3 regions of the Arthrobacter sp. UC242_113 genome follow, and region 2 is predicted to be linked to each of the others. Evidence: riboswitches for the same ligand, from Rfam matches in the RefSeq annotation. Region 2 holds a riboswitch; each other region holds the start of a gene.

Region 1 (9,866 bases), on a different replicon from region 2:
CAGAGACGATCTCGGCGGCCTCACAGGTCCATTACGACCTGCTCGGTGAAATCACAGAAAAGACCCAGCTCACCCGCCGGACAGCGGCCGCCGTCCTTTCAGCGGTGATGCCGGCAACCTTTGCGAAGTACCGGCAGAACCCCGAGCACTTCATCACCGAAGCCGCGCGGCTGATCAATGAGCAGAAGGCCACCGTGATCGTTCAACATCTAACGTACGACACGCTCTCCGATCGACACGACACCGCGATCTTCACCGCCAACCAGACGAAGCAAGACTTTGCCAAGGCTGGGGAGAAACTGAAAAAGCACATCTACGACTACGTGATCACCGACTCGAAGGGCGAACGTGCCTTCGTCAACGACCTTGACACCAGCAACGAGGTTGTCGTCTACGCCAAGCTGCCCCGGGGCTTCTTCATCCCAACTCCAGTTGGCGAGTACAACCCAGATTGGGCCATCGCTTTCAAAGAAGGCGCCGTCAAACATGTCTACTTCGTTGCTGAGACCAAGGGCTCGCTGTCCTCGATGCAGCTTCGCCGAATTGAGGAAGCCAAGATCGAATGCGCCCGCAAGTTCTTCATGGAGCTGAACGCCAAGCACCATGAGAACGTCACATACGACGTTGTGACCGACTACAGCCAGCTTATGCAGCTCGTAGCAGCTGGGGCCGCAAATGGTTTGAAGGACCAGGAGTATGCCGGCTTATGACCTGAAACATGACCACACACGAATGTGCTCCGACCAATCAGTCGCCGTATGGGATCAGTCAGAGACTGTCCGCGGCGGGGATCACGACATTCAAGCGGAGAAATACATTCTGCCAGCCGTCTACGCGTTCCTTCTGGTTCGGCTCCTCAAGTAGCTCCGGTGACGGCCTAGCACTGCCTCCGCTAGCCAGACAGGTGTGAGGAACCGGATAGAGCACCGGTTCCTCACAGTAGCCGTCCTGCGGCTTGGCTGCTCCGTCGGCCTAGCGCCGGTACCCGTTGTGTAAGCCTAGCGTCGGTACCCGTTGTGTAATAAGGGCGCTTATGATTCGCTTCTTCTAAGTCTTGCCGCAGGCTTTCTTGAGATCCCGATCGAAGGAACGCACGACAATGCCGGAAACCACGCCCTCTTTGTCATCCAAACCGGCGCCCGGGACGGGGCGGCTGCACGATGCATTCCAGAACCAACTGGTGCTCAATCACCTGGATCTGGCCGAATCCCTAGCCTCGCGGTTCGCCGCCCGCGGACGGGAGCGCTCAGACCTGGTCCAGGTGGCCTATCTGGGGCTCATCAAGGCCGCATGCGGTTTCGATGAGGAGAAGGGCGAAAGCTTTCCTGCCTACGCGGCGCCCACTATCAGCGGCGAACTCAAGCGCTTCTTGCGGGACCGGTGCTGGACCGTCCGGCCGCCACGCCGCATCCAGGACGTCCGGACGCAGCTCCTGCGCACTGCCCCTGATCTGGCCCAGTCGCTGGGCCGTGTACCCTCGGCGCAGGAATTGGCCACGGAACTAGGCGTCACACCGGCCGAGGTCCGCGAAGCGCAGGCAGCCGGCAGCAGCATGCATCCCGACTCGCTGGACAGCCCGGATCCCTGGGGTGGGCCAACCAGGGGCGAGGGGCTGGTCTCTCCGGACCAGCCGATAGAGCACCTCGAAGAACTCGTGTGCCTGCACGAGGCAATCCAGGAACTGGACCCTGACGATCGGGAGATGCTGTACCGGCGCTACTTCCGCGAGGAGACCCAGGTGGAACTCGGCAAACGGTTCGGCATCTCGCAGATGCAGATGTCTCGGCGGCTGTCCCGGATCCTAGTGTGGCTTCAGCTCCGGCTGCTTGACGACGAGTCAGTAGCTCTGAACACGGCCACCGCGGACCAGCGCTGATCAGGGGAGCCGGGGCCGCCACCCGGTTGCTGGGCGGGACCAAACCTTCGGAGATCTGGGCTTGAGCTGCTGTCTTGGCTGCCTCTTACGTCGCGCCTTCGGCTTCGACGTAGCTGAGCTGGCCGTTAGCGGCTTCTACGGTCAGGGTTACTTTCACGTCCATAGTTTAGGCAACGGCCCGGGCCAGGGTGCTTTCCAACGCTGCCAGCAGCGTTGGGCCGTGCTTTTCTTCGCGCCGGTCCACTGGACGTGCCCCACCCAGAGCAGGGCAAGAGGTCATCATCCACAGTGCGAAGTAGTTGTGCGGGATCCGGAGCTCTATCGCGCGCCGGAACAGGCGCACGACAACTGGGTTTAGCGACAGGTCCGGCTGGAACTGGAATCCAGGGCAGAACGTGCCCTCGTCGATAAAGACGCGAACGAGTTGGCGAAACGCCGGTTCCGGGTTCGGGGAGGCGGCTCCGAGCCGTTCCCGGACCTGGCCCACCGCGGGCAGGCCGAACTCGTCACGGACCGCGTCCCAGAGCTGCTGCGGAATGGGGGAGCGGTATAGCTCAGCTGGCATCATCAATGCCGTCCAGCAGCCATTGCGTGGAGGCGGGGTCACGGCGCAGCAGGAACGTACGCAGTGCCGAGTTGGAGGAGAGCTTGACCTGCACCCGCCAGAACTCGATGTCAACGATGTTCCCGATACCAACTGGCGCGGTGGTGCGGGTCTGCCACCAGGAGTCCCGCTCGAACCAGTGCACTGGTTCTTCGGTAATTACCCACAAGCGCCCGTCATGCCGGACGGCGAGGGGCCGGCCGGTGGGGTTGAACCGCACGTCGACCGCGACATTCAGGGATGTTTCATTGGCTGTTGCTGTCACGTTTTACGCGCTCTCCTAAATTCCTGTTGCTTGCCCCGCCGCGGCGGGTGACCGCCGACGCCCATACCCAGGTGCGATAAGCCAGGGGCCCGTCCTGCCATCTGACCTCAACGGCCTTCGCCGTCCAGGCGAACACCTCGCCCTCAACGAGCTCGGCACAGTTCGGGAACCGCAGCCAGGCCCTGACCGGGATCCCCGGAAATACGTTGTGGACCGGAAAGTTCTTGAAATCAAGTTCCTCCAAGGTGAGCCCGATCGGCTGCGCACGCCTCGCGTACCGCGCGTGCAGCGCCTTGGCCTGCTCGGGACCCATTACCACGGTTACTAGAATATATGTTCGAACGACACCGGAAAATTTTAGCGGCATCCACTCGTGCCGCTTCCATCAACTATGAGGTCGGGGTACGACAAAAAACCGGCACCCCCAAAAACTGAAGCGGGTTATGCCCATTGTGGGCAGGTGGAGCCCTCCGCACACCTCAAAGCTGTCCACACTGGGAATAACCCGCTACGGCGCCGTCGTCAGCGGTGCCTGTCGTTCAGTTCAGGGGGAGGCCTGACCTCGGAAGGTTCCAGCTCCGGCCGTGGGCGCCTATAGGTGACCGGGTGACGGAAGGACGTGCCGGACCAGGCGACGTCGGCCGAGACCTCGACCACGACCGGTTCGATCAGCGTTAGCCGCACGGGGCCTTTGTCCCTGCTGAATCTGTTCAGGGAGGACTCGCTGATCTCTTCAGGCCAGGGGTGTCCTGGACCGGCAGCATGGAGGTACTGGCCCAGTTCACGTCCGACTTTCGTGGAGAGAACCGTGGACCGGCCGACAATCTTCAGCTCGCCGCCCACCGGCAGGCCGGCGATGATGGCCTGCGGTTGGGTCAAGGACCCGATCACGGCAGCGCAGACGACATCCAGGACGTCTTTGTGTTTTAGCTTCAACCACGCCCTGGTGGCCTCGTACGGCTGGGCTCCGCCCTTGAATACGAGACCCTCGATTCCCGTAGCGGGCAGATCCCGCAGCCAAGTCTTCGCCAGTTCCATGTCCCCGGTCGTGGGGGAGAGGTTCAACGGCGCAGTCCAGTCCCGGCCCAGTTCCTCGAGCAGCTACCGGCGCCCCGCGAACGGCACGTCCCGGATGTCCTGCCCGGCGACGGCCAGGACATCGAAGGCCACGAACGAAGCCGGCAGCTCATTGACCAGGCCCGGCAAAGCGGCCCTGGAGGCGATCATGCGCTGCTGCAGCGCCTCGAAATCCAGCCGGTCCCCATTCCAGATGACGGCCTCACCGTCCAGGACCACCCCGGGAGGTACCTGCTCTGCGAGAGCTTCGGCCAGATCCGGCAGGATTTTCGTGAGGTTTTTGCGCTGCCTGGACCACAGCGTCACCTGATCAGCGTCAATAAACGCGGCCGCCCGGAAACCGTCCCATTTGGGTTCGGCCCATAGGCCGCCGGGCAGTGCGTTCGGGCCAGGGAAGGTCTTGACGAGCTTCGCCATGGCAACCGCGACCGGTGGGTGCAGTGCCGGCGGAAGGGACTCGGCCATGGGCCCAGCCTAAAGGAGAAACGCCGGCATGAAGGTCCGTCTGGCCTTACTTGGCCCGAGGGCCCTCCGTGGCAGCGTCCTCTGCGCTGACGCGGCGCAGCAGGGCCGCCATGCTCCGAATAGCTGCCGGATCTTCCTGCCAGGGCTTGCCGCCCCGGGAGCAGGCATGAAAGCCCGTGGCAGATGACTCTTTCGCCGCTTCGGCGAGCTCAGCCCACGCCGCTTTCAGGTCTGCCACCTGCTCAGGAGTCGACGGCTCCTGTTCCTTCGGCTCAATCGCCGCTGCGAGGGCGGGGCAACCAGCACCCGTTGCCGGCTTGCGCAGCCGGGCGAACCAGCTCGACAGACCCATACGCTTTCCCTTCGCATCAACACTCCAATGACCCCCCAGGGCAAAGCAGAGGGACCGCAACCGGTGCCGCATGCGGCCCTCTGCCCTGGGGTAAACATCCTGCTGCTTACGCCTTCGAGCATGCCACACGGATAAGTGATGGTGCATGCTCGCAGGGCTCGCACCCATGTGGGCGTCCGCTGGCGCGGCCGGCTGTTGGGGCCAGGTGGCGCCGTCGCAGAGCTCCTTCACCCCCTGGCCCTGTCTTGTCTACGACGTTTTGGCTGCTGTCCTGACGGATTGTACGTGTCCGCTCCGGCCTGTCGAGCCCCTCCTTCGTCGGGGCCTGCGGTCCGGGAATTTCCCTGCGGCGCTCCTTCGTCGCTGATTTCCTCCGGGAATTTCCCGCACCTTGCCCTCACGGGTAGACAGGCCTCCGTCGGCCACAGCTCCGCAAGCTTCGCCAGCAGCCAAAACAACGGGGGAGAAGGGGAGCTGGCCGGTCACCATTGGCCGCCCCACCCACCAACCCTTTCGGCAAAAAGGAGCACCACCATGAACGCAGTCACTAAGAGGACCGTGACCACCGCTGACACTGGCGAAACGGTCCACGACGTACCCGTGCTCATCGACTACCACATGAACGACGGGTACGACTGGATGGACGTCATCGCAGAACACGGCTGGGCCGTGATCCCCAGCTGGGGCTGCGACGGCTGGGACCTGGGCCAGTGGCCTTACGTCATGGTCGCCGGGATCCGCACCGCGGACGAGATCGGCAACCTGTTCGGCATGGCCACCTATTGCGAGGGCGACGTCCGCACTTACTGGTTCAGGACAAAAGGCAGATTCTGGACCGCGATCAGTGAGCAGGCGTTCTTCCACTGGAAGAACGGACAGGCCCAAGGCCCCGACGACCTGCCCGAAGCCGCCGCCGAAATGCCCAGCCGCTACCGGATGCCCTGCACCCTCACGGACGCGGCCTAACCCTATCCGAGCCGGTGCCCCGCCGAGAGCGGCGGGGCACCGCACCACCCCAAGACATATCATCTGAGAGAGGACAAACCCTCATGAGCATCTGCACCGCCCTGATCATCCCCGCCGACCTGAATGAACCGGCCCGCGTGGAAACCATCGACGCCGGGTTGGAGACCCTGCAAACCCTCGTGGCCGGGAACATCGAAGCCGTGAGTGGCGATGACTGGCACTTCTACCTGAACGAGGAAGGCAAAATCCTCAACCTTCCCCCGAACCGCCGTACCGCGATGCTGGTCCTCGAAAAAACCCGGATGCTGTCAGACGTCTTCTGCGGGAACGTCGTGTTCCTGGGAGAGACCCGCGACGGGGATGAAGGCAATGTGCCCCAGCACCTGATCGACCTCGCGCAGCAGCTCTTCGGGTTGGAACAGGAAGCCGCCTAACAGGCCGGGCACCCGCTTACTCAAATGCTCAAATGAGTAAGTGGGTGCCCATCTCCGTTGGATGGGCCAGTCTGCGGGGGCGGTCCCTGATTGAAAACGCGGCCGGAGACGCCGGGCTGCTGGAGCACGATGCCGTTGATGGTGCCGTCGGGCAGGCCCTTGGACAGGTCGGCGACCTCAACCTCGAAGCCGAGCGCCTCGGCGCGGCCCTTGACGACGGCGATGGTCTGGGGAAGGACATCGGCGTCCAGGACAGTTTTGCCGTCGCGAGCGTCCTTGTTCTTGTTGGCGCGGCGCATCATGAGGACGGCTTCAGCGACAGCCGTTGCTTCATCGAGCAGTGAGGCGTTGGCGATAGGCAGCGCGGTCAGGTCCTGGACCATGGTCTGGAAGTTCAGCAGCGCCTCGAGCCGACCCTGGGAAATCTCCGGCTGGTACGGCGTGTAGGCGGTGTACCAGGCCGGGGCCTCCAGGATGTTGCGGCGGATCACCGGCGGCGTAACGGTGTCGTAGTAGCCCTGCCCGATCATCTGAACGGCGGTCTTGTTCTTGGCTGCAAGGCGGCGCAGTTCTGCAAGCACCTCAACCTCGCTCAGTGCATCTCTGAGCGCAAGCGGCTTGGACTGGCGGATCGCATCAGGAACAGCAACGTCCACCAGGCCATCAACGCTGTCGTAGCCAATGGCTTTGAGCATGCTGTTCACATCGGCCTGGCGACGCGCGCCGATATGGCGGTCAGCAAAGGATGATGAATGGGATGCGATCGTCATGAGGAACTCCAGGTCTGGCCGGCCACGGGTGGCGCGGCATGGTTGGGTTCCTCCCCGCTCTGTATTGGACCTGAGAGATTCCGCGGAAGTGGTAGTCCGCTTGCACCGTCGGTGAGCCAGGCTTGCCCGGCTGCTTTCCAGAGTTGCCTCGCCGCGGCGGTGCTTGGGCCTGAGAGATTCCTGGGGAGGATTTGCTCCTACGGCGCTGCCCGGTGATGACGGGGAGAACTCTCCCGCCACGGCTCGAAAGGCTATTGAGATGTAGGTGATTCGCTTCACACCGTAGATGAGTCAGATGTTGGTCTGCAACCTGAAAGAGAGGCACCTTAAGCTCTTCTGTACCTTGTACATAATCCCTTTCACCTATGCTCATTGATCGCGTTCGCCTGCCCTGTTGTACTGACACTCACACGAATCCCCACGGTCCCCTGGCCGCTTCCAAAGACGTCCAGCGGTAAAAACCAGAACGAGGCCTCAATCGAGTTATGTCGACGACAGAGAAAACCCAACAGTTAAAGTCTCCAATCGCCCCTGAGTGGCTTACGGTCCCCACTGAGCCGAACGAGCTCAATCCGGTGATCTGGGCCGAGGGAGTGTCTCGATCCGAGGCGGGTGAAATCACTATCGCCGGACTGCCTGTCTCTGAGCTGGCTCAACGGTTCGGGACACCCGCCTATATCATCTCCGAGGACCACTTCCGCAGCCGCGCACGGGCCTTCCGTGATGCCTTTAATGAAGCCTTTGCACCCCTGTGTGGCGGAGTGGATGTCTACTATGCGGGCAAGTCTTTCCTGTGCACCGAGGTAGCCAAGTGGGTAGCGGAGGAAGGACTGCGCCTGGATACGTGTTCCGGAGGGGAACTCGCGTTGGCAGCACGGGCTGGTATCGATGGCGTGAAGCTGGGTCTTCACGGCAACAATAAGTCGGACAATGAGATCAACCGCGCGCTCGATATGGGCATTGGCAGGATCGTTGTGGACAGCCTTCAAGAGCTGGAACGCGTGGCAGAAATTGCGCGTGGCCGTGGTCTCACGGCTCCGATTCTGTTGCGGCTTACCCCAGGCGTTCATGCCAAAACGCACGAATTCATTGCTACCGCCCACGAGGACCAGAAGTTCGGTCTCTCCATGGCCTCCGTCAACGGCAATCCATCCGCTGCTGAACAAGCAGTCGATGCAGCGTTGGCACACCCCAGTCTCGAACTCCTCGGTCTCCACTGCCACATCGGTTCACAGATCTTTTCGCCTGACGGCTTTGCCTTGGCCGCGGAGAAGCTCCTCGGCTTCATTGCTTCGATCCGTGACCGTCATGGGGTGTCCCTAAAAGAACTGGACCTTGGCGGCGGGTACGGCATCGCCTATACAGAAGTTGACCATCCCCAGGAGCCGAAGCATTTGGCAACGGCGATGGCGGCGGTCGTAGGTGAAGCCTGTCAGCGTCTCGGCATTGATGTGCCGCGCATCTCGATCGAGCCGGGTCGGGCCATTGTGGGCAGTTCAACTTTCACTCTTTACAAGGTCGGCACCCTGAAGACTATCCATGTGGAGCACGGCACGGATGTGTTCGAGCGCCGCTACGTATCCGTGGACGGCGGCATGAGTGATAACCCGCGGCCCGTACTGTACGGTGCGGACTACTCGGCGGCCCTTGCCTCCCGCAGTTCAGAGGCGCCATTGGCCCTGTCACGGGTCGTGGGCAGGCATTGTGAGAGCGGCGACATCGTCGTCAAAGACACCTATCTGCCCTCCGACGTTGAGCCTGGGGACCTCCTTGCAGTGCCGGCAACCGGCGCGTACTGCTGGGTCCTGGGAAGTAACTACAACTACACCCCGCGGCCGCCTGTCGTCGCTGTTTCCCGGGGCGAGGCGCGTCTCATCGTCCGCGGTGAAACCGAGGAGGACCTTTTTCTCCGTGATGTCTCATGCTGATCCCACACCACGCCGTTGTCGTCCCCATTACCCAGCTGGTCCGAAAGGGCGAATCCTGATATGACAGACTCTTTGACCGAATCTGAAGCTCTGACATCCACTCCTCTCCAGGGGGTGCCCTACTGGAAAGGTCACGGCACCGGCAACGACTTCGTCCTGATAGCAGACCCGGACGGCAATCTGGAGATCAGCTCGACCATGACCTCCCAGATCTGTGACCGGCACAAGGGCATCGGAGCAGACGGCCTGATCCGCGCAGTCCGTTCGGAGCGCCTTCCCGAAGGGAGGGAGGTCCTGACCTTCGCGCCGCAGGCCGAATGGTTCATGGACTACCGCAATGCCGACGGCACAATCGCCGAGATGTGCGGTAACGGCGTCCGCGTGTTTGTTCACTTCCTGGTCTCAACCGGACTGGCTGACCTTCCTGCCGGTTCTACGCTGACCATCGGAACCCGGGCAGGAGCGAAGAAGGTCACCCTGATCGGCAGCGATTATGAGATCGACATGGGTCCCTGGCGGAAAGCCTTTCCGGAACGCAGCGCCGAGGATGGCACCGACGCTGTTGTTTCGGCGCCGGGTGTTGAGGTACAGCGCGGTGTTTCCATTGACATGGGCAACCCGCACACAGTCGTGATCCTGCCCCCTGGCACGCCCTTGTCACCTCTCAACCTGTTCACCGCACCTCACGTCAGCCCCCGGCCCCGGCGGGGTACCAACGTCGAATTCGCTTCGCTCAAAGAGCCGGAAAACCCCCAACTGCCCCGCGTCATCACTATGCGGGTTTACGAGCGTTCGGTTGGAGAGACCCAGGCCTGCGGAACAGGAGCCTGCGCCACAGCGGTCGCCGTCCGTCTGCAATCAGGGCTTCACGATGCCGAATGGACAGTGCAGATGCCAGGCGGCCCAGTCCTGGTGCGCTTTCAAAAGGAACGAGGGATGGGAGCAGCTGTGCGCGAGCACGTCTTTCTGCGCGGCCCTGCCCGGATGGTCTCAAAGGGCGCCATCGATCCTGAGATGTGGGACTTTCCACGGGAAACCTCAGACGCTTCCAAACTTCTTGAGGTGGCACGATGAGCGCGCAACCTGATTCGCTGGCTCCGGCCAGGACGTTCGGCCTGAATCTTCCCGA
Region 2 (9,866 bases):
CTTGCGAGGCTAGGGGGACGGTGGGGAGCATGCTGCCGGATACCCGGCCCCCTCCGACGGTCGGACCCGGGCGCCCGAAGGGGTCAGCTCAGGGGTGCCACTGACGGGTAGAGCGGGTGGGCTGCGGCCAGGGCCTCGACCCGCGTGCGCAGGCCGGACAGGTCCGTGCCGGCGTCGGCGGTCAGTGCCTCGGCGATGATGTCCGCCACCTCGGCGAAGGCTGCTTCACCGAAGCCGCGGGTGGCCAGCGCCGGGGTGCCGATTCGCAGGCCGGAGGTGACCATCGGCGGACGCGGATCGAACGGCACGGCGTTGCGGTTCACCGTGATGTCGATCGCGGCGAGGCGGTCTTCAGCCTGCTGTCCGTCGAGCTCGCAGTTTCGCAGGTCCACCAGGACCAGGTGCACGTCCGTGCCGCCGGACACCACGGAGATGCCCTTGGCGGTGACGTCCGGCTGGACCAGGCGCTCGGCGAGGATCCGGGCCCCGGCGAGCACGCGCTCCTGGCGTTCTTTGAACTCCTGGGACGCAGCGATCTTGAAGGCCACGGCCTTGCCCGCGATTACGTGCTCCAGCGGACCGCCCTGCTGGCCAGGGAACACCGCCGAGTTGATCTTCTTGGCGACGTCGGCGTCGTTGCTCAGGATGATGCCGCCGCGCGGACCGGCGAGGGTCTTGTGCGTGGTGGACGTGGTGACGTGCGCGTGCGGGACAGGGGACGGGTGCAGGCCGGCCGCGACGAGCCCGGCGAAGTGCGCCATGTCCACCATCAGGTAGGCGCCCACGGAGTCGGCAATCCGGCGGAACTCCGCGAAGTCGAGCTGGCGCGCGTAGGCGGACCAGCCGGCAACGATCAGCTGCGGCTTGTGTTCCTGGGCCAGGCGCTCCACCTCGGCCATGTCGATCCGGTGGTCCTCTTCGCGGACCTGGTACGGAATCACGTTGTAGAGGCGGCCGGAGAAGTTGATCCGCATGCCGTGGGTCAGGTGCCCGCCGTGGGCCAGGTTCAGGCCCATGATGGTGTCGCCGGGCTTGATCAGGGCGTGCATCACCGAGGCGTTGGCCTGAGCGCCGGAGTGCGGCTGCACGTTCGCGTACTCTGCACCGAACAGCGACTTGACCCGGTCGATGGCGAGCTGTTCGATCACGTCTACGTGCTCGCAGCCGCCGTAGTAGCGCTTGCCCGGGTAGCCCTCGGCGTACTTGTTGGTCAGCACCGAACCCTGCGCCTGCATCACTGCCGCGGCGGTGTGGTTCTCCGAGGCGATCATCTCCAGGCCCTCGCGCTGGCGGCCGAGCTCGTCGTCGATCTTTGCCGCGATCTCCGGGTCCAGCTCCGCGAGGTCCGCGTTCAGGCTCGGGGACACTACCTGCTCGAAGGCAGCCGTAGCTGCTCCTGCGGCGCTCACAGCTCGCCGCCGTTCTTGGAAGCGTACTCTTCGGCCGACAGCAGCGGCCCCTCCGAGTCGGCGGCCACCTTGAAAAGCCAACCTGCACCGTACGGATCGCTGTTGATCAGGGCCGGATCCTCGACGACGACCGGGTTGATCTCCGTGACCTCGCCCGTCACCGGGGAGTACAGGTCAGAGACCGACTTGGTGGACTCCACCTCGCCGCAGGTCTCCCCCGCGGTCACAACCGAGCCGACCTCGGGCAGGTCCACGTAAACAATGTCGCCGAGGGCGTCTGTGGCCACGGCGGAAATGCCGATCGAGACCAGGTTCCCGTCTTCGCGGAGAACCCACTCGTGCTCGTCGGAGTACTGCAGTTCAGCGGCAACTTTTGCCATTGTGTTCCTTAATCTCGTTACTTCTGTGGTCGGGTTGGGAGGCGGGTGACCGAATTCCTCCGCGTGCTGCTCGTTCCTCGCTTTGACGCACGCTTCCGGAATCCACTCACCCGCCGTTCCCGGCCGTCAGTTCCGGGAACGGAACCAACGGCAGTGAAAGATAAAGCGGGGTCCTGGCGACTTCTGGGCCTCGAGGTTCGGCAAGCTCAACCCCCAATGATCGAGCTTGCACAATCAGGCCCACTCGTCCGGTTTCGACAGGCTCACCCAGCGGTCAGCGGCCCTCCCCCAGCACCTTTGGCTTTCGAAGGCGCTCACCCCGGCGACGGTTCTGTCCTGCCCAGCATCAAAGGTGACCTGACACGCCCCCTCGGGGCTGATATCCGGAAGCGTGCGTCTAAGGGAGCGTCACGTCCGCTTAGCGGGCGTCTACGCGACCGAGCACGCGGAGGATGTCAGCCCCGACGGGCCGGGGACGGGCCGCCGGTTTCGACAGGCTCAACCAGCGCTTGGACTACTTGGAGCGCTTGTAGAAAGGCAGTGCGACGACTTCGAACGGCTCCGCTTTCCCGCGCAGGTCGATGTCCAGTGCCGTGCCGGGTTCGGCGTAGGCGACGTCGACATAAGCCATCGCGACCGGGTAGCCGAGCGTGGGGCTGGGCTGGCCGGAGGTGACTTCGCCGACGACGTTGCCGTCCTTGAGGACCGGGTAGTGCCCGCGGCCGGCGCGGCGGCCCAGGCCCTTGAGGCCCACGAGCTTGCGGCCGGTGGTGGAACCGGCACCGGCTTCCTTCTTGGCTGCCAGCGCGGCCTTGCCCACGAAGTCGCTTTCCTTGGACAGCGCCACGACGGGGCCCAGTCCGGCGGCGAACGGGTCACCGTCGAGCGAGAGTTCGTTGCCGTACAGCGGCATGCCGGCCTCGAGGCGGAGCGAATCGCGGGAGGCGAGGCCGGACGGCGTCAGCTCCCCCTCGTCCGCAATGGCGACGATGGACTGCCAAAGGGCGGCAGCGTCGTCGTTCTCCACGAAAATCTCGAAGCCGTCCTCACCGGTGTACCCGGTGCGGGCCAGCAGCAGGCTGCGCTCGGCGCCGCCCACCAGGAAGGAAACCTCGACGGCGGCATAGTACTTCAGCCCCGTCACCAGCTCGTGCTGGGCTGCCGGAACCAGGCGCAGGAGGATCCCCTCGGCCTTGGGGCCCTGCACGGCGATCAGCGATGTCTCGGCCGAGGCGTCCTCGACGGCGACATCGAAGTTCGCTGCCCGCTGCACCAGAACCTCGGCCACCACCTTGGCGTTACCGGCGTTCGGGACCACCAGGAACCTGTCGGTGCTGTTTCCTGCGCCCTCAGTCGCCAACGGGCGGCGGTACACGATGAGGTCGTCGATGATGCCGCCGTCCTCATTGCAGATCAGGGAGTACTTGGCCTTGCCGACGGCCATGGCGGAGATCTTGCCGGCCAGGGCGTAGTCGAGGAACGCGGCCGCGTCCGGGCCGGTCACCCAGACTTCGCCCATGTGGGAGAGGTCGAAGATGCCGGCTGAGTTGCGGACGGCGCGGTGCTCGGCCAGTTCGGAGCCATACTTGAGCGGCATCTGCCAGCCGCCGAAGTCGGTGAACGAGGCGCCCAGCTTCTTGTGCTCCTCGTAAAGGGCAGTGTAGTTCTCAGTCATTGAGGAATCCTTTGCGGGTGGCGGTTTCGACAAGCTCAACCACCGGACGAAATCTAGTTCTCGAAGGCTTCGATCGGAGGGCAGGAGCAGACCAGGTTTCGGTCGCCTGCTGCACCGTCGATACGGCCTACCGGCGGGAAGTACTTGTCCTGCTTGAGCGTGTGCACGGGGAAGACGGCCTGCTCGCGCGGGTAGGCGCGGTCCCAGTCGGAGCTGATGGCAGCGGCCGCGGTGTGCGGTGCGTTGCGCAGCGGGCTGTTCTCCACGGTGAAGTCGCCGTTGGCCACCTGGTCGATCTCGGCCCGGATGGCGATCATGGCCTTGATAAACCGGTCGATCTCGCCCAGATCCTCGGACTCGGTGGGTTCCACCATCAGCGTGCCGGCCACGGGGAAGGCGAGTGTGGGCGCGTGGAAGCCGTAGTCGATCAGGCGCTTGGCCACGTCCTCGGCGGTAACACCGGTCTTGGCCGTGAGTTCGCGCAGGTCAAGGATGCACTCGTGTGCCACCAGGCCGCCTTCGCCCGTGTAGAGCACGGGGAAGAAGTCGTTGAGGCTGGCTGCAACGTAGTTCGCGGCGAGCAACGCGGACTTGGTGGCTTCGGTCAGGCCGCTGCCGCCCATGAGCTTCACGTAGGCCCAGGAAATGGGCAGCACGCCGGCGGAGCCGAAGCGCGAGGCGGAGATCGGAACGCCGTTGCCTTCGGTCCAGGTGGCCGCATCGCCCGGCATAAACGGTGCCAGGTGCGCCTTCGCCGCCACCGGTCCGACGCCGGGACCGCCGCCGCCGTGCGGGATGCAGAACGTCTTGTGCAGGTTCAGGTGGGACACGTCGCCGCCGAACTTGCCCGGCTGCGCGAGCCCGACGAGGGCGTTGAGGTTGGCGCCGTCGATGTAGACCTGGCCGCCGGCCGCGTGGATGGCGTCGCAGACCTCGCGGACGTCGGCGTCGTAAACCCCGTGCGTGGACGGGTAGGTGATCATGATGCAGGACAGGGCGTCCTTGTTGGCTTCGATCTTGGCGTACAGGTCGGTGTGGTCGATGGTGCCGTCGGCGGCGGTGGCCACGACGACGACCTTCATGCCGGCCAGCACGGCCGAGGCGGCATTGGTGCCGTGGGCCGAGGCCGGGATCAGGCAGATGTTGCGCTGGTCATCGCCGCGGGACAGGTGGTAGCCGCGGATCGCCAGCAGCCCGGCAAGCTCACCCTGCGAGCCGGCGTTGGGCTGGATGGAGACCTGGTCGTAGCCGGTGATCTCGGCGAGGTCGGCTTCCAGGCCATCGATCAGTTCGCGCCAGCCCTCGGTCTGCGAATCCGGCGCGAACGGGTGGATCGAGGCGAACTCCGGCCAGGAGATGGCTTCCATCTCGGCCGTGGCGTTCAGCTTCATGGTGCAGGAACCCAGCGGGATCATGGTGCGGTCCAGCGCCAGGTCCCGGTCGGAGAGCTTGCGGATGTAACGCAGCAGCTGGGTCTCGGAGCGGTGCGTGTTGAACACCGGGTGCTGCAGGTATTCGGAGGAACGCTCGACGGCGGCATCCAGGGCGAAGCTGCCCGTGGACCCCACTGACTTTGCACCAAAGACAGCAAGAACGTCAGCGACGGTGGCCGGCGTCGTGGTTTCATCGGTGGAGATGCCGACGGTGTCGGCGTCGATGCTGCGGAGGTTGATGCCCTTCTCTTCGGCGGCGGCGATGATGCCGGCGGCCTTGCCCGGGACGGAAACCGTCACCGTGTCGAAGAAGCTGGTGTGCAGGACGTCCAGCCCGGCGGCCTTGAGCGAGGCGGCCAGGGTCTTGGCGTGGCCATGGGCAGTTTCGGCGATCGCCTTCAGGCCTTCCGGTCCGTGGTAGACGGCATAGAAGGAGGACACGATGGCCAGCAGCGCCTGCGCGGTGCAGATGTTGGACGTGGCCTTCTCGCGGCGGATGTGCTGCTCGCGGGTCTGCAGCGCGAGGCGGTAGGCGGGGGCGCCGGCGTTGTCCTTGGAGACGCCCACGAGGCGGCCGGGAAGGGAGCGTTCCAGGCCCTTCTGCACGGCCATGTAGGCAGCGTGCGGTCCGCCGTAGAACAGCGGCACGCCCAGGCGCTGGGCCGAGCCGACGGCGATGTCCGCGCCCTGCTCGCCCGGAGGCGTGATCAGGGTGAGGGCCAACAGGTCAGCGGCCACCGTCACCAGGGCACCGCGTTCCTTTGCGGCGGCGATAACCCCGCTATGGTCGAAGACCCGGCCGGAGACACCGGGCTGCTGGAGCACGACGCCGTTGATGTCGCCATCGGGCAGTCCCTGGGACAGGTCCGCAACCTCAACCTCGAAGCCGAGCGCCTCGGCGCGGCCCTTGACGATCGCGATGGTCTGCGGCAGGCAGTCCGCATCCAGGACGGTCTTGCCGTCGTGGGCAGCCTTGTTCTTGTTGGCCCTACGCATCAGCAGCACAGCCTCAGCCACCGCCGTTGCTTCATCCAGCAGCGACGCGTTGGCGATCGGCAGGCCCACCAGGTCCTGGACCATGGTCTGGAAGTTCAGCAGCGCCTCGAGGCGGCCCTGGGAAATCTCAGGCTGGTATGGGGTGTACGCGGTGTACCAGGCGGGGGCTTCGAGGATGTTGCGCCGGATCACGGGCGGCGTGACGGTGTCGTAGTAGCCCTGGCCGATCATCTGGACGGCGGTCTTGTTCTTGGCCGCGAGCTTCCGCAGTTCGGCGAGGGTTTCGACCTCACTCAGGGCCGGGGAGAGCTCCAGCGGGGAGTCCTGCCGGATGTCTTTCGGCACTGCCGTGTCAACCAGTGCATCGACAGTCTCGTAGCCGACGGCCTTGAGCATGGCTTCGACGTCGGCCTGCCGGCGGGCACCAATATGCCGGTCGACAAAGGAGGCGGAGGCTGAATCTACGGTCAAAAGGAACTCCATAACTAAGGCGGCGCAGGGTACGCCACAGTGATTCGGGTTCCTCCCCGCTCTGTATTGGACCTGAGAGTTTCCGCGTTGCTGCGCCTACGCACAGCTCCGCTTGCACCGTCGGTGAGCACAGCATGCCCTGAACCGCCCGCGCGGTGGCGGAACATTCAATGCGGGCAGCCTGCTGCTTTCCAGAGTTGCCTTGCCGCGGCGGTACATGGGCCTGAGAGATTCCTGGGGAGGTTTTGCTCCTACGGCGCCTGCTTGTACCTACTTGCAGGACTCTCCCGCCGCAGATCGAAGGCATATTCAGTTGAGCGGTGACAGCTGTCACAGAGGCTATTCTCCTACGCCGCGATCGCGTCTGCAAACTGTGGCGGCGTGGGCTGACCCACCCCCGGCTGCGGGCAGCACCCCGCACCTACCCCCGCAGGGTGGCGCGCACCTAGCCCCGCAGCCGGTCGAGGGCGGCAAGAAGGCTCTCGACGTCGGCCGCGGTCTCCGACGGCGTTGCCGCGGGGCCGATCGACAGCATGGCGTTGAAGTAGAGCCCGTCACCCATATACAGGACTGCCTTGGCGAGGGCAGGTCCGACGTCGCGGGCGATCTCGTCGAGCCACCGCTGCTGGATGTGGGCGAACCGACGCCGGGTCTCCTCGTGCGCCACCTCGGCGAGCCTGGTCGCGGCCACGATGGCACGGTCCAGCGGGGTGTCCGCCCAGACGGACGACTTGATGAAGTAGGCGGCTGCACCCTCGGCAGCCGCGGCCATGGCCTGGGCGTCCGCCTCCGCGAACTCGTCCAGCCGGTCCAGCAGGACGCCGATCAGCGCTTCCTTGTTCGGAAAGTGGTACAGGAGCCCGCCCTTGGACACACCGGCGCGGGCAGCCACTGCGTCAAGGGTGGCGGCACGCTCCCCCACCTCGATCAGCAGGGATTCAAACGCATCGAGCACTGCGCCGCGGGCGACCGGTTTTCTTGGCATGGCTTCCATCATGCCCGGTACACCGCGAGGTTTATAACTATACCGTCCAGACGGTATAGTTACCTCATGACCATGAACTCAGCCCTTTCCCGGGAGCGCACTTCTGCCAACCATGCATCCAGCGGTGGCGGCGCGCGCGACTGGTTCGCCCTGGCCCTGCTCATGTTCCCGGTCCTCCTGGTGGCCGTGGACAACACCGCGCTGACGTTTGCCCTTCCCGCGATCGCCCGCAGCCTGGACCCGTCGGGCGTGCAACTGCTGTGGATAGTGGATGCCTATGCCCTGGTCCTGGCCGGACTCCTGGTGGCCATGGGCAGCCTTGGCGACAGGATCGGGCGCCGCCGGTTGCTGCTCGTCGGCATTTCGGGTTTTGCGGCGGTCTCAGCGGCGTCGGCCTTCGCCCCGACCGCCGAGTGGCTCATCGCAGGCCGCGCGGCCATGGGATTCTTTGGTGCCATGCTCATGCCGTCCACGCTGTCCCTGATCCGCAACATCTTCCGGGACCCCGGCAGGCGGAGGCTGGCGGTGGCCATCTGGGCCGCCGGATTCTCCGGCGGCGCCGCGCTGGGGCCGATCTTTGGTGGCTGGCTGGTGGAGCACTTCTGGTGGGGCGCGGTCCTGCTCGTGGCCGTACCGATCATGCTGCCGCCGCTGGTCTTCGGCCGCTTCCTCATTCCTGAGTCCAAGGACCCAAACCCGGGACGGGTGGACGGGGCCAGCATTGCACTGTCGATGCTGACCATGGTGCCGGTGGTCTACGGCATCAAGGAACTGGCCACCCACGGCCCCGGCGTGAAGTCCCTCGGCGTTCTGGCCTTTGGCCTGGCCATGGGCCTCGTGTTCGTCCGCCGCCAACGGGCGCTCGCGTCCCCGCTGCTGGACTTGTCGCTGTTCAAGAACCGCGTGTTCAGCACGGCGATCACGGCCAACGTCCTGGCGCTGTTTTCCTACAACGGGTTCATCCTGTTTTTGGCCCAGCACCTGCAGCTGCTTGAAGGCATGTCGCCGTCGGAATCCGGCACGGCAATGCTGCCCGCCCTGACCGCCATGGTGGTGGCGGGACTGCTGGTGGTTCCGCTGGTCCGGAAGGTGCGGCCAGGATTTGTGGTTGCCGCAGGACTGGCGCTGAGCGCCGCCGGTTACGCCCTGGTGGCGTTCGGGGATCACGACGCCGGACCCACGGCACTGCTGGCAGCCCTCCTCATTCTGGCGCTGGGTGTGGGCTCCGCCGAGACCATCTCGAATGACCTGATTCTGGGATCTGTGCCCGCGGAAAAGTCCGGAGCCGCCGCAGCAATCTCGGAGACGGGCTACGAAGTGGGCTCACTCCTGGGGACAGCCATCCTGGGATCGATCCTGACTGCGTCATACCAGCAGCACCTCTCCCTGCCCGAGGCTGTCGGCGAGACGGTTCCGGCGGCGTCCGCGGACCAGGCCAGCGAAACGCTGGCCGGCGCCGTGGAGCTGGCGGGGTCACTGCCGACCCCCGTGGCCGAGGGGCTCACGGCGGCCGCCCGGGCAGCGTTTGATTCGGGCGTCCACATCACCGCGGCGATTGCGCTGGTACTGATGGCCGGAGCCTCGGTGCTCGCCGCCGTCGTACTTCGCCGCGTCCCGCGCGCGAAGTAGCCGCGACGCAGCAGCCGGTGCCGCACGCACGGCAGCCGACACAGAAACGGGCAGCCCCGGAGAAATTCCTCCAGGGCTGCCCGTTCGCAGCCGGCCGCGCGTGGCCCGCTGGCTACTTGCTGTCAGGCTTCGTGGCGCTGGCCGACGCCTTCATGTTCTCGGCGCCCACCATCCACGCGAACTGCTCAAGCTTTTCGATGAAGGTGTGCAGCAGGTCTGCGGTGGTGGGGTCTTCCTCATCCACCTCGTCATGGACCTTGCGCATGGTGCCCACGGCCGCTTCGAGTGCAGCGACTATGCGGTCGACCGCATCCTTGGTGCTGATGAGCCCGTCGGGGAACTGCGGAAGGTGGGTCCCCTTCGCCACGGTAGCGCTGCGGCCGTCCGGCAGGGCGTGCAGGGCGCGCATGCGCTCCGCCATGTCGTCGGCAAAGGCCCGTGCGGCATCGACAATCTCGTCCAGCTGAAGATGCAGATCCCTGAAGTTGGTTCCCACGATGTTCCAGTGCGCCTGCTTGCCCTGGATGTGCAGCTCGATCAGGTCCGCCAGGACGGCCTGCATGTTGTTGGTCAGTGTCGGTGAAGCCTTCATGAATCCTCCTCGAATGGTCCAGTGGTTCCGACGCTACCGCAGGCGCTCCGGCGCCGGGAGCGGCGGAACCAGAATTTCACGATCAGCTTACTTACTACTTCGCGCACCCCGAATGAGAAGGGTCATAAATGAGTGACGTTCAAATTGCCCTTGCCACACCCCCGCGGCGCGTGCATACTAAATGAACGTCATTCATTTAGTGACGGTCGTCTCACTGGAGAAATCACTATCATGATCGAAATAACCTGCCTCAACGCGCTTGCTTCGCTCGCCCGGACAGAGCCGTCCGGACGTCC
Region 3 (9,866 bases), 610 kb from region 2:
GCCAGGCCCGCCGGAATCAGCCCGTGCGCGGCGCCCGCGTCCAGAAGCGCCTCCCACAACCCGGCAGCGTCGTCGTTGGGCACGTAGATTTCGAAGCCGTCTTCTCCGGTGTAGCCGGTGCGCGCCAGCAGCAGCGTGTGGACAGCGCCGTCGACGGCAATCCCCACCTCAACGGCCGCGTAATACTTCAGCTCGGTCACCAGGGAGTGCTGTTCTGCCGGGACCAGCTGGAGCAGGATGGCCTCCGCGTTGGGCCCCTGCACGGCGATCAGCGAGGTCTCTGCCGAGACGTCCTCGACGTCGACGTCGAACTTCGCGGCACGCTCGGCGAGGGCGTTGGCCACCTTCGTTGCATTGCCCGCGTTGGGAACCACGAGGTACTTCTCCTCGCCACGGCGGTACGAGATCAGGTCGTCGATGATGCCGCCGTCGGCGTCGCAGATCAGTGAGTACTTGGCCTTGCCGACGGCGATCGCGGACAGCTTGCCGGCCAGGGCATAGTCCAGGAAGGCGCCAGCATCCGGGCCGGTCACCCAGACTTCCCCCATGTGGGAGAGATCGAACAGACCGGCCGCGTTGCGCACGGCGTGGTGCTCGGCAAGCTCGGAGGTGTACTTGAGCGGCATCTGCCAGCCACCGAAATCGGTGAAGGAGGCGCCGGCCTTTTTGTGCTGGTCGTAGAGGGCAGTGTAGTTCTCGGTCATTGCGGAATCCTTAGTTTTCGAAGGCTGCTGTGTTGTCCTCGAACGCTTCGAGGGGAGGGCAGGAGCAGACCAGGTTCCGGTCGCCTGCTGCGCCGTCAATGCGGCCTACGTGCGGGAAGTACTTGTCCTGCCTGAGAGACGCCACGGGGAAGGCGGCCTGCTCGCGGGGGTAGGAACGGTCCCAGTTGGAACTGACCACGGCGGCTGCCGTGTGGGGTGCGTTGCGCAGCGGGGAGTTCTCCACGGTGAAGTCGCCGTTGGCGACCTGTTCAATCTCGGCGTGGATGCTGATCATCGCATCGATGAACCGGTCGATCTCGGCCAGGTCCTCGGACTCGGTGGGCTCCACCATCAGGGTGCCCGCGACCGGGAATGACAGGGTGGGGGCGTGGAAGCCGTAGTCGATCAGGCGCTTGGCCACATCCTCGGCGGTGACGCCGGTCCGGGCCGTGAGTTCTCGCAGGTCAAGGATGCACTCGTGCGCCACCAGCCCGCCTTCACCGGTGTAGAGGACCGGGAAGAACTCATTCAGCCGCGACGCGACATAGTTCGCCGCCAGTAGCGCGGACTTGGTGGCCTCGGTCAGGCCGTCGCCGCCCATGAGCTTCACATACGCCCACGAGATGGGCAGCACGCCCGCCGAGCCGAACCGCGAGGCGGAAATGGCGACGCCGTGCCCCGCTACGCCACCCTCGATCGACGCGTTGTTGGCATCGCCCGGCATGAACGGTGCCAGGTGCGCCTTCGCCGCCACCGGTCCGACGCCGGGTCCGCCGCCGCCGTGCGGGATGCAGAAGGTCTTGTGCAGGTTCAGGTGCGACACGTCGCCGCCGAACTTGCCCGGCTGGGCCAGGCCAACGAGCGCGTTGAGGTTAGCACCGTCCACGTAGACCTGGCCACCGGCCGCGTGCACCGCGTCGCAGACCTCACGGACGTCGGCGTCGTACACCCCATGGGTGGACGGGTAGGTGATCATGATCGCCGAGAGAACGTCCTTGTGCGCCTCGATCTTGGCGTACAGGTCGGCGTGGTCGATGGCGCCGTCGGCGGCGGTGGCCACGACGACGACCTTCATGCCGGCCAGCACGGCCGAGGCGGCATTGGTGCCATGCGCCGAGGCCGGGATCAGGCAGATGTCGCGCTGGTTATCGCCGCGGGACAGGTGGTAGCCGCGGATCGCCAGCAGCCCGGCGAGCTCACCCTGGGAACCGGCGTTCGGCTGGATGGACACCTGGTCGTAGCCGGTGATCTCGGCGAGGTCGGCTTCCAGGCCATCGATCAGTTCGCGCCAGCCCTCGGTCTGGGAGTCCGGGGCGAACGGGTGGATCGAGGCGAACTCCGGCCAGGAGATGGCTTCCATCTCGGCGGTGGCGTTCAGCTTCATGGTGCAGGAACCCAGCGGGATCATGGTGCGGTCCAGCGCCAGGTCGCGGTCGGAGAGCTTGCGGATGTAACGCAGCAGCTGGGTTTCCGAGCGGTGGGTGTTGAACACCGGGTGCTGCAGGTAGCCGGACGTGCGCAGCACGGCCTCGGGCAGTTCAAAGCCCGCAGCGTCCCCCACAGGACCGGCGCCAAAGGCGACGGCCACCGCGGACAGCACCTCCGCCGTCGTCGTCTCATCAATGGAGACGCCAACGGTGTCCGCGTCGATGAGGCGCAGGTTGATCCCGCGGGCCTCTGCTGCCGTGATGACCTTGTGGGCCTTGCCGGGCACGCGCACGGTGAGGGTGTCGAAGAAGGAGTCGCTGACCAGTTCGCGGCCCGCCGTCTTGAGTGCGGTGGCGAGGACGCGGGCGTTGTTGTGGACCGTCTCGGCGATTGCCTTCAGGCCGTCGGGGCCGTGGTAGACGGCGTAGAAGGAGGAGACGATGGCCAGCAGCGCCTGCGCGGTGCAGATGTTGGACGTGGCCTTCTCCCGGCGGATGTGCTGCTCACGGGTCTGCAGCGCCAGGCGGTAGGCGGGGGCGCCGGCGTTGTCCTTGGAAACGCCGACGATGCGGCCGGGGAGCGTGCGCTCCATGCCGGTGCGCACTGCCATGTACGCCGCGTGCGGGCCGCCGAAGAACAGCGGGACCCCGAGGCGCTGGGCGGTTCCGACGGCGATGTCGGCGCCCTGCTCACCCGGAGGCGTGATCAGGGTCAGGGCCAGCAGGTCAGCGGCCACGGTCACCAGCGCGCCGCGCTCCTTGGCGGCGGCGATGACGCCGGTCTGGTCCCAGACCCGGCCCGAAACGCCGGGCTGCTGGAGGACGATGCCGTTGATGTCGCCGTCGGGCAGTCCCTGGGAAAGGTCCGCCACCTCGACCTCGAAGCCGAGGGCTTCGGCGCGGCCAAGCACGACGGCGATGGTCTGGGGGAGGCAGTCGGCGTCCAGGACCGTCTTGCCGTCGTTCTTCTTGTTGGCCCGGCGCATCAGCAGCACAGCCTCGGCCACCGCCGTCGCCTCATCCAGCAGGGAGGCGTTGGCGACCGGCAGTGCGGTCAGGTCCTGGACCATGGTCTGGAAGTTCAGCAGCGCCTCCAGCCGGCCCTGCGAGATCTCAGGCTGGTACGGGGTGTACGCGGTGTACCAGGCGGGGGCTTCGAGGACATTGCGCCGGATCACGGGCGGGGTGACAGTGTCGTAGTAGCCCTGGCCGATCATCTGCACGGCGGTCTTGTTCTTGGCGGCCAGGCGGCGAAGCTCGGCCAGGACCTCAACTTCGCTCAGGGCAGCTGTGAGCCGCAGGGGGTTCTCCTGGCGGATGGACGCCGGAACGGCGGTATCCACGAGGCCATCGACGGTGTCATAGCCGACGTTCTTGAGCATGGTGTCGATGTCGGCCTGGCGCCGGGCGCCGATATGCCGGTCGGCAAACGTTGAAGGAAGAGATTGAATCGTCATGAGGAACTCCAGGTTTGGCCGGCCACGTGTGGCACGGCATGGTTTGGGTTCCTCCCCGCTCTGTATTGGACCTGAGAGATTCCGCGGAGTTGGTTCTCCGCTTGCACCGTCGGTGAGCCCGGTTACCCGAACTGCTTTCCAGAGTTGCCTAGCCGCGGCGGTACGGGGGCCTGAGAGATTCCTGGGGAGGATTTGCTCCTACGGCGCCTGCCCGGTGAATGACTGGGAGGACTCTCCCGCCACGGTTCGAAAGGCTATGAAGATGTGGGGTGATTCGGCTCACAAGTTACAGGAGATTCGCGTCGAGGCCAAATCGGAGGTCCCCGTTTGACATTTCTTCGTGACGGAGACCACACTGATCCGGTGGCCAGCGGGGCTGCGCTGACCGGCCCACGCCGGAAGACGCCCGCCGTCACCACGCGAGATTTTTCTCTACATAATTGAAAAAGCTTACGATCTGCGGCGGGAGAGCCCTGCCGGTACGTTCAGCAGGCGCCGTAGGAGCAAACCCTCCCCAGGAAACTCTCAGGCCCACGTACCGCCGCGGCGAGGCAACTCTGGAAAGCAGGCAGGCGCGTCCTGTCTCACCGACGGTGCAAGCGGAAGACCATGTCCGCGGAATCTCTCAGGTCCAAGACAGAGCGGGGAGGAACCGAATCAGTGTGGCTATTGACCACCGAACGATGGAGTTCCTTATGACGATTCATCCCCCTGCCTCGACACCCAGTTCCCCAGCCGGTGAGGCTCCCCGCCTGGAGCGGCAGCTGAGCAACCGGCACATCCAGCTGATCGCCATCGGCGGCGCCATTGGCACGGGCCTGTTCATGGGCTCCGGCAAGACCATTTCCGCGGCCGGGCCGTCCGTGATCTTCGTGTACATGATCATCGGCTTCATGCTCTTTTTCGTCATGCGGGCCATGGGCGAGCTGCTGCTGAGCAACCTGAACTACAAGTCCTTCAGCGATTTCGCCGCCGACCTGCTGGGGCCTTGGGCGGGGTTCTTCACCGGGTGGACCTACTGGTTCTGCTGGGTGATTACCGGGATCGCGGACGTCATCGCCATCGCCGGGTACTCCCGCGAGCTCTGGCCCGGACTGCCGCTGTGGATTCCGGGCCTGGCCACCGTTGCCATCCTGCTGGTGCTGAACCTCGCCACGGTCAAGGCGTTCGGTGAAACCGAATTCTGGTTCGCCCTCATCAAGATCATCGCCATCGCCGCCCTGATCATCGTGGGCATGTTCATGATCTTCAGTGGTTTCCAGAGTGACGCCGGGCAGGCAAGCTTCAGCAACCTGTGGAGCCATGGCGGCTTCTTCCCCAATGAATTCATGGGTTTTGTGGCCGGTTTCCAGATCGCTGTGTTCGCTTTTGTGGGCATTGAACTGGTGGGCACCACGGCCGCGGAGGCCAAGAACCCGGAGAAGAACCTTCCCAAGGCCATCAACTCCATCCCGGTGCGCGTGCTGCTCTTCTACGTGGGCGCCCTCATCATTCTGATGTCCGTCACGCCCTGGACCCAGTTCGCCGCCGGCCACAGCCCGTTCATCGCCATGTTCTCGCTGGCCGGTCTCGGGGCCGCCGCCACGGTGGTCAATCTCGTGGTGCTGACCTCGGCGATGTCCTCGGCCAACTCGGGCATCTACTCCACCTCGCGCATGGTCTACGGCCTGGCCCAGGAAGGCGACGCGCCGGCGGCCTTCGGCAGCCTGTCCCGCCGCAAGGTGCCCAACAACGCCCTGTTCCTGTCGTGCGTGCTGCTGCTCTCCGGCGTGGTGCTCATGTACGCCGGCCAGGACGTCGGCAAGGCGTTCGACATGGTCACCACCGTTTCGGCCGTCTGCTTCGTCTTCGTCTGGTCGATCATCCTCGCCAGCTACATCGCCTTCCGCCGCCGCCGCCCGCACCTGCACACGGCCTCCAAGTTCAAGATGCCCGGCGGCATCCCCATGGTGTGGGTGGTCTTCGCGTTCTTCGCCTTCGTGCTGTGGACGCTGACCACCCAGCCCGACACCCTGACCGCGCTGCTGGTCACGCCCGTCTGGTTCGTCCTGCTCGGTGTGGCCTGGCTGGTTCTGCGCCGCCGGCCGGCGCACCTGGCCCGCTACGCGGCCTTCCAGGATGAGCTGAAGGCTGAGGAGACCGCCGCCCGCGAGCACGCGGAGCGGCGTCTCGAGGAGAAGGAAAGCGTCAAGTGATGATCAGGACAGAGGAAAGGCCGACGGCGGTGGACCGGGCGACGGCGGAGGGCCGGGCCCGCGGGGCCCAGGCTTCCGCTGCCGGCGGGGAGTTTGTGCTCACCTTCCACTGCCCGGACTCCCTGGGAATCGTCCAGTCGGTCGCGGATTTCCTGCTCAGGCAGGAGTGCTACATCGTTGACCTCAAGCAGTTCGGTGACCGCACGGCGGGGCACTTCTTCATGAGGGTCCACTTCGCCTCGACAGGTGACCCGACAGGTGAGCCGACAGGGGACACCGAAGATGACACGGCCGCCGTCGAACAGCTCCGGGACAGCTTCGCGCCGCTGGCAGGTCAATGGAGCATGGACTGGCGCCTGGAGCGCCACGACCGCAAGCAGCGGATCCTGGTGATGGTGTCCAAGTACGATCACTGCCTCAACGACCTGCTGGTCCGCGCCCGCAACGGCGAACTGCCGGTGGAGATCGCGGCGGTGGTGTCCAACCACCCGAACCTCGAAGGGCTCGCGGCCTGGCACGGGGTCCCGTTCCACCATATCCCCGTGACGCCGGAGACCAAGGCCGAAGCGGAGGCCAAGCTCCTTGGACTGGTAGATAACTATGAGGTTGAACTGGTGGTCCTGGCCCGCTACATGCAGGTCCTCAGCGACTCGGCCACCGCCAGGCTCGCCGGCAGGGCCATTAACATCCACCATTCCTTCCTGCCCAGCTTCAAGGGCGCCAAGCCGTACCACCAGGCGCATGAGCGTGGAGTGAAGACGGTCGGCGCCACGGCCCACTACGTAAATTCGGAGCTTGATGAGGGGCCAATCATTGCGCAGCAGGTGATCGAGGTGGACCACACCTACACGCCCGCGGATCTGGTGTCCGTGGGCAAGGACGCGGAGTGCAAGGCCCTGACGAACGCTGTTCGCTGGCACGCCGAAGGAAGAATCATCCTGTCCGGGAACCGCACGGTCATCCTCCGCTGACAAGCCCATCCAACTAGACCTGGAGTTGCTCATGACCAACCCATTGCCTGTGCGCCTGGAGATCATTCCCACCGACGGGATAGTTGCCAAAGTCCAGACGCACGTTTCCGCCGGATCAACGCTGACGGTAACCTGCCTCCCGCACCACGGCGTCGAGACCACCGTGCGGGCCTCGGTCCAGCTTGGCCAGCTGGGCTACAAGGTGATTCCCCACCTGGCCGCACGAAGCATCGGCAGCCGCGCCCAGCTCGCGGGCATGCTCCGTGACTGCGAAGCTGCCGGGATCACGGAGGTTTTCGCGATCGGAGGGGACGCTCCGGAGGCAGCCGGTCCGTACAACAACAGCGGCAGGCTCATGGAGGACATTGCCGATCTGACAGGCGGGACCATGGGCATCGGCGTCGCTGGATATCCGGAAGGCCATCCGAAGCACAACGAGCTGCAGATGCTAGATGCGCTGCTGGAGAAGCAGCATCTGGCCTCGAGCGTGGTGACGCAGATGTGCTTTTCGGCGCCCAGGATCGGCTGGTACACGGAACTGCTGCGCCGCGAAGGCGTGGATCTTCCGGTCTGGGCGGGGGTGGCCGGGGCCGTCCCGCGGGCCAAGCTCATCTCGCTGGCCACCAAGATCGGGGTCGGCCCGTCGCTGAAGTTCCTGAACCGGAAGGGCCCCCTGGCCCGCAGGCTCCTGAATGCCGGCAGCTATTCATCCCGGTCCCTGGTTTCCGAACTGGCCACCATGGATCCTGCCCTCGCGGGCATCCACCTCTACACGTTCAACAACGTCGAAACCCAGCCGGCGATGGCCTGGAGCGACGGAGCAGACGCGAAGGCTTCCTGAGCCGAATCCCCGAACAGAGCGCGAACGTACAGTTGTGGCCCCTTTTCCTCCGGGAATTGGGGCCACAACTGGACGTTCGCGCTTTTTCGTGATGCCCGCTCCGCCGGCTGGTCCGCGTTCGCGGCCAGGCACGGCGGGTTCCATGCTCAGGACCGGGGTGAGGAGCCCAGGTTCACGGGGTCTTCGTCTGTTAGGTAGGCGAACTCGGAGTGCGCGGCGAGGTCGATGCCCGCGCAGTTCGTCCTCTTCGTGGATGCGCAGGCCCATGGCCATGTCCACCACCTTGGCGATCACCCAGGTCAGGCCGAAGGAGTAGGCCAGCACGGCAACGGTGGCGAGCGTCTGGATGCCCAACTGCTGCAGCCCGCCGCCGTACAGCAGGCCGCTGACGCCGTTGGGCGCGCTGTCAGTGGCGAAGATGCCGATCAGCAGCGTGCCGATGATGCCGCCCACGAGGTGCACGCCCACCACGTCCAGTGAGTCATCGAAGCCGAGGCGGAACTTCCATTCGATGGCCAGCGAGCAGACGGCGCCGGCGATCGCGCCGATGGCCACCGCGCCCAGGGGGCTGACAGCTCCGCAGGCAGGGGTGATGGCCACGAGGGCGGAAACCAGTCCCGACGCGGCACCCATGCTGGTGGTGGCGCCGTGCCGGATCCGTTCCACCAGCGCCCAGGCGAGCAGGCCCGCCGCCGCTGCCACGGCCGTGTTGAGGAACACCACCGACGCCGAGTGCCCGGCGGTCAGCGCGGACCCTGCATTGAACCCGAACCAGCCAACCCAGAGCAGGCCCGCGCCCACCAGTACCAGGGGGCGGCTATGGGGCTTGGAATGCTCCATCTTGGGCCAGCCGGAGCTGCGGCCCAGGACCAGAGCCAGGGCGAGGGCGGCGGCACCGGCGTTCATGTGCACGGCCGTTCCGCCAGCGAAGTCGATGGCCTTGATGCCGTTGGCGATCCAGCCGCCCGTCACCGAGCCGTCCGCGGAGTTGAACGCGAAGACCCAGTGCGCGATGGGGAAGTAGACCAGCGTGGCCCACACGCCGGCGAACACCATCCAGGCGCCAAACTTCATCCGCCCTGCGGCCGCACCGGCAACCAGCGCGGTGGTGACGCACGCGAAAAACAGTTGGAAGGCCGTGAAGAGCGCTGCCGGCAGGGCGGCGTCGGGGTTGTCCGTCAGCATCGGCTCGAGGCCTGCATACTGCGTGACGTCCCCGATCAGGCCCAGGCCGTTCACGGAATTGCCAAAGGCCATCGAGTATCCGAACAGCGCCCACAGCACGGCCACCAGGCTGGCCCCGCCGAAGCACATCATCATCATGTTCAGAATTCGGCGCGATCCCACCATGCCTCCGTAGAACAGGGCCAGGGCGGGAATCATCATGCACACCAGTGCAGAACTTGCGAGGATCCAGGCAACATCTCCAGCGTTCATGGGAACTCCACTCAGGAAATCGGTGTGTGGCATATTGCTGAGACCGGACGAATGCCGTTGTCCCCACAACATAGGACTCCAAAAACTGCGGTGGGTTTCAGATAAGTAAATTGCTTGTCACCACCGTTGCCTGGCACCACGGCGACGGCGGCGGGCCCCATCCGGGCCCGCCGCCGTCGTGCGTCTTGCGCCGCAGCTGTGCGGAAAAGAGCTCCTAATGCGTGACGCTGTGGTTGCTGTTCCCTGAGGTATCCACGTCGCCCAGCCAGCCGGGAACTGCACCTGCCACGCCCAGGGATCCAATGGCGATCGCCCCCACCACCGCCAGTGCACGGAGGTGGGCGGACGCCGTCGTCTGCCCCTCCGGCTCGCCGGTTCCCCTGCGCCTAGCGCGGAGCAGGACGACGGCGATCGCCAGGGTACCGAGCTCGAGGAGACAGGTGGCCACGTCGGCGAGACCAACAGGCTCGGGCACATTGGAGTTGGGGCCGAAAGGGAGCCCTGACATGCGGGACCACGCCCACAAAACCAGCGGCACCACGGAGGCAACCCCGACGGCAACGAGGACGTTCAGGCCGGGCCGGCCCAGCAGCAGGACCCCGCCGGCCACCTCCGCCAGTGCCAGGGCAAGGAAGAAGACGCTGGCCACCACCCAGTGATTGACGTGGTCAGGGATGACCGCGAGATGGATGGCGGCGGAACCGAACAGTGCCACCGCCGCTAGCGTCTGCCTGAGGTCCGTAGCGCCCGTCCGGCCGCGGGTCCAGTGCCCTGTCCAGCCGGGGCGCAGGACATCCTTCCGCCGCCCCTTCTGCCGCCGGCTGACGTCCAGCC

Evidence for each region. Region 2 has a riboswitch for glycine ahead of gcvP (aminomethyl-transferring glycine dehydrogenase). Riboswitches for the same ligand answer to the same signal wherever they lie in the genome.
Region 1: it holds a riboswitch for glycine, as region 2 does, so the genes downstream of both, ACHMXB_RS22095 (glycine dehydrogenase (aminomethyl-transferring)) here and gcvP (aminomethyl-transferring glycine dehydrogenase) in region 2, are expected to answer to the same signal.
Region 3: it holds a riboswitch for glycine, as region 2 does, so the genes downstream of both, gcvP (aminomethyl-transferring glycine dehydrogenase) here and gcvP (aminomethyl-transferring glycine dehydrogenase) in region 2, are expected to answer to the same signal.

What each region holds. Positions count from the first base shown of each region.
Region 1 is NZ_CP171972.1:58,280-68,145, reverse strand. It holds gene ACHMXB_RS22145 (type III restriction-modification system endonuclease) at 1-710, shown strand, start outside; gene ACHMXB_RS22140 (sigma-70 family RNA polymerase sigma factor) at 1,100-1,876, shown strand; gene ACHMXB_RS22135 (hypothetical protein) at 2,043-2,444, opposite strand; gene ACHMXB_RS22130 (hypothetical protein) at 2,431-2,745, opposite strand; gene ACHMXB_RS22125 (hypothetical protein) at 2,726-3,058, opposite strand; gene ACHMXB_RS22120 (hypothetical protein) at 3,268-3,810, opposite strand; gene ACHMXB_RS22115 (hypothetical protein) at 3,847-4,287, opposite strand; gene ACHMXB_RS22110 (hypothetical protein) at 4,334-4,639, opposite strand; gene ACHMXB_RS22105 (hypothetical protein) at 5,174-5,605, shown strand; gene ACHMXB_RS22100 (DUF3846 domain-containing protein) at 5,689-6,039, shown strand; partial or broken gene ACHMXB_RS22095 (glycine dehydrogenase (aminomethyl-transferring)) at 6,129-6,809, opposite strand; glycine riboswitch at 6,957-7,055, opposite strand; gene lysA (diaminopimelate decarboxylase) at 7,295-8,737, shown strand; gene dapF (diaminopimelate epimerase) at 8,798-9,811, shown strand; gene dapC (succinyldiaminopimelate transaminase) at 9,808-9,866, shown strand, end outside.
Region 2 is NZ_CP171968.1:25,082-34,947, reverse strand. It holds gene glyA (serine hydroxymethyltransferase) at 84-1,409, opposite strand; gene gcvH (glycine cleavage system protein GcvH) at 1,406-1,789, opposite strand; gene gcvT (glycine cleavage system aminomethyltransferase GcvT) at 2,304-3,464, opposite strand; gene gcvP (aminomethyl-transferring glycine dehydrogenase) at 3,518-6,376, opposite strand; glycine riboswitch at 6,566-6,664, opposite strand; gene ACHMXB_RS00120 (TetR/AcrR family transcriptional regulator) at 6,810-7,349, opposite strand; gene ACHMXB_RS00115 (MFS transporter) at 7,422-8,978, shown strand; gene ACHMXB_RS00110 (Dps family protein) at 9,091-9,570, opposite strand; gene ACHMXB_RS00105 (nitrilase-related carbon-nitrogen hydrolase) at 9,802-9,866, shown strand, end outside.
Region 3 is NZ_CP171968.1:4,044,974-4,054,839, forward strand. It holds gene gcvT (glycine cleavage system aminomethyltransferase GcvT) at 1-704, opposite strand, end outside; gene gcvP (aminomethyl-transferring glycine dehydrogenase) at 715-3,588, opposite strand; glycine riboswitch at 3,737-3,837, opposite strand; glycine riboswitch at 4,042-4,139, shown strand; gene cycA (D-serine/D-alanine/glycine transporter) at 4,284-5,783, shown strand; gene purU (formyltetrahydrofolate deformylase) at 5,783-6,754, shown strand; gene ACHMXB_RS18440 (methylenetetrahydrofolate reductase) at 6,786-7,595, shown strand; partial or broken gene ACHMXB_RS18445 (ammonium transporter) at 7,742-9,032, opposite strand; gene ACHMXB_RS18450 (hypothetical protein) at 9,247-9,866, opposite strand, start outside.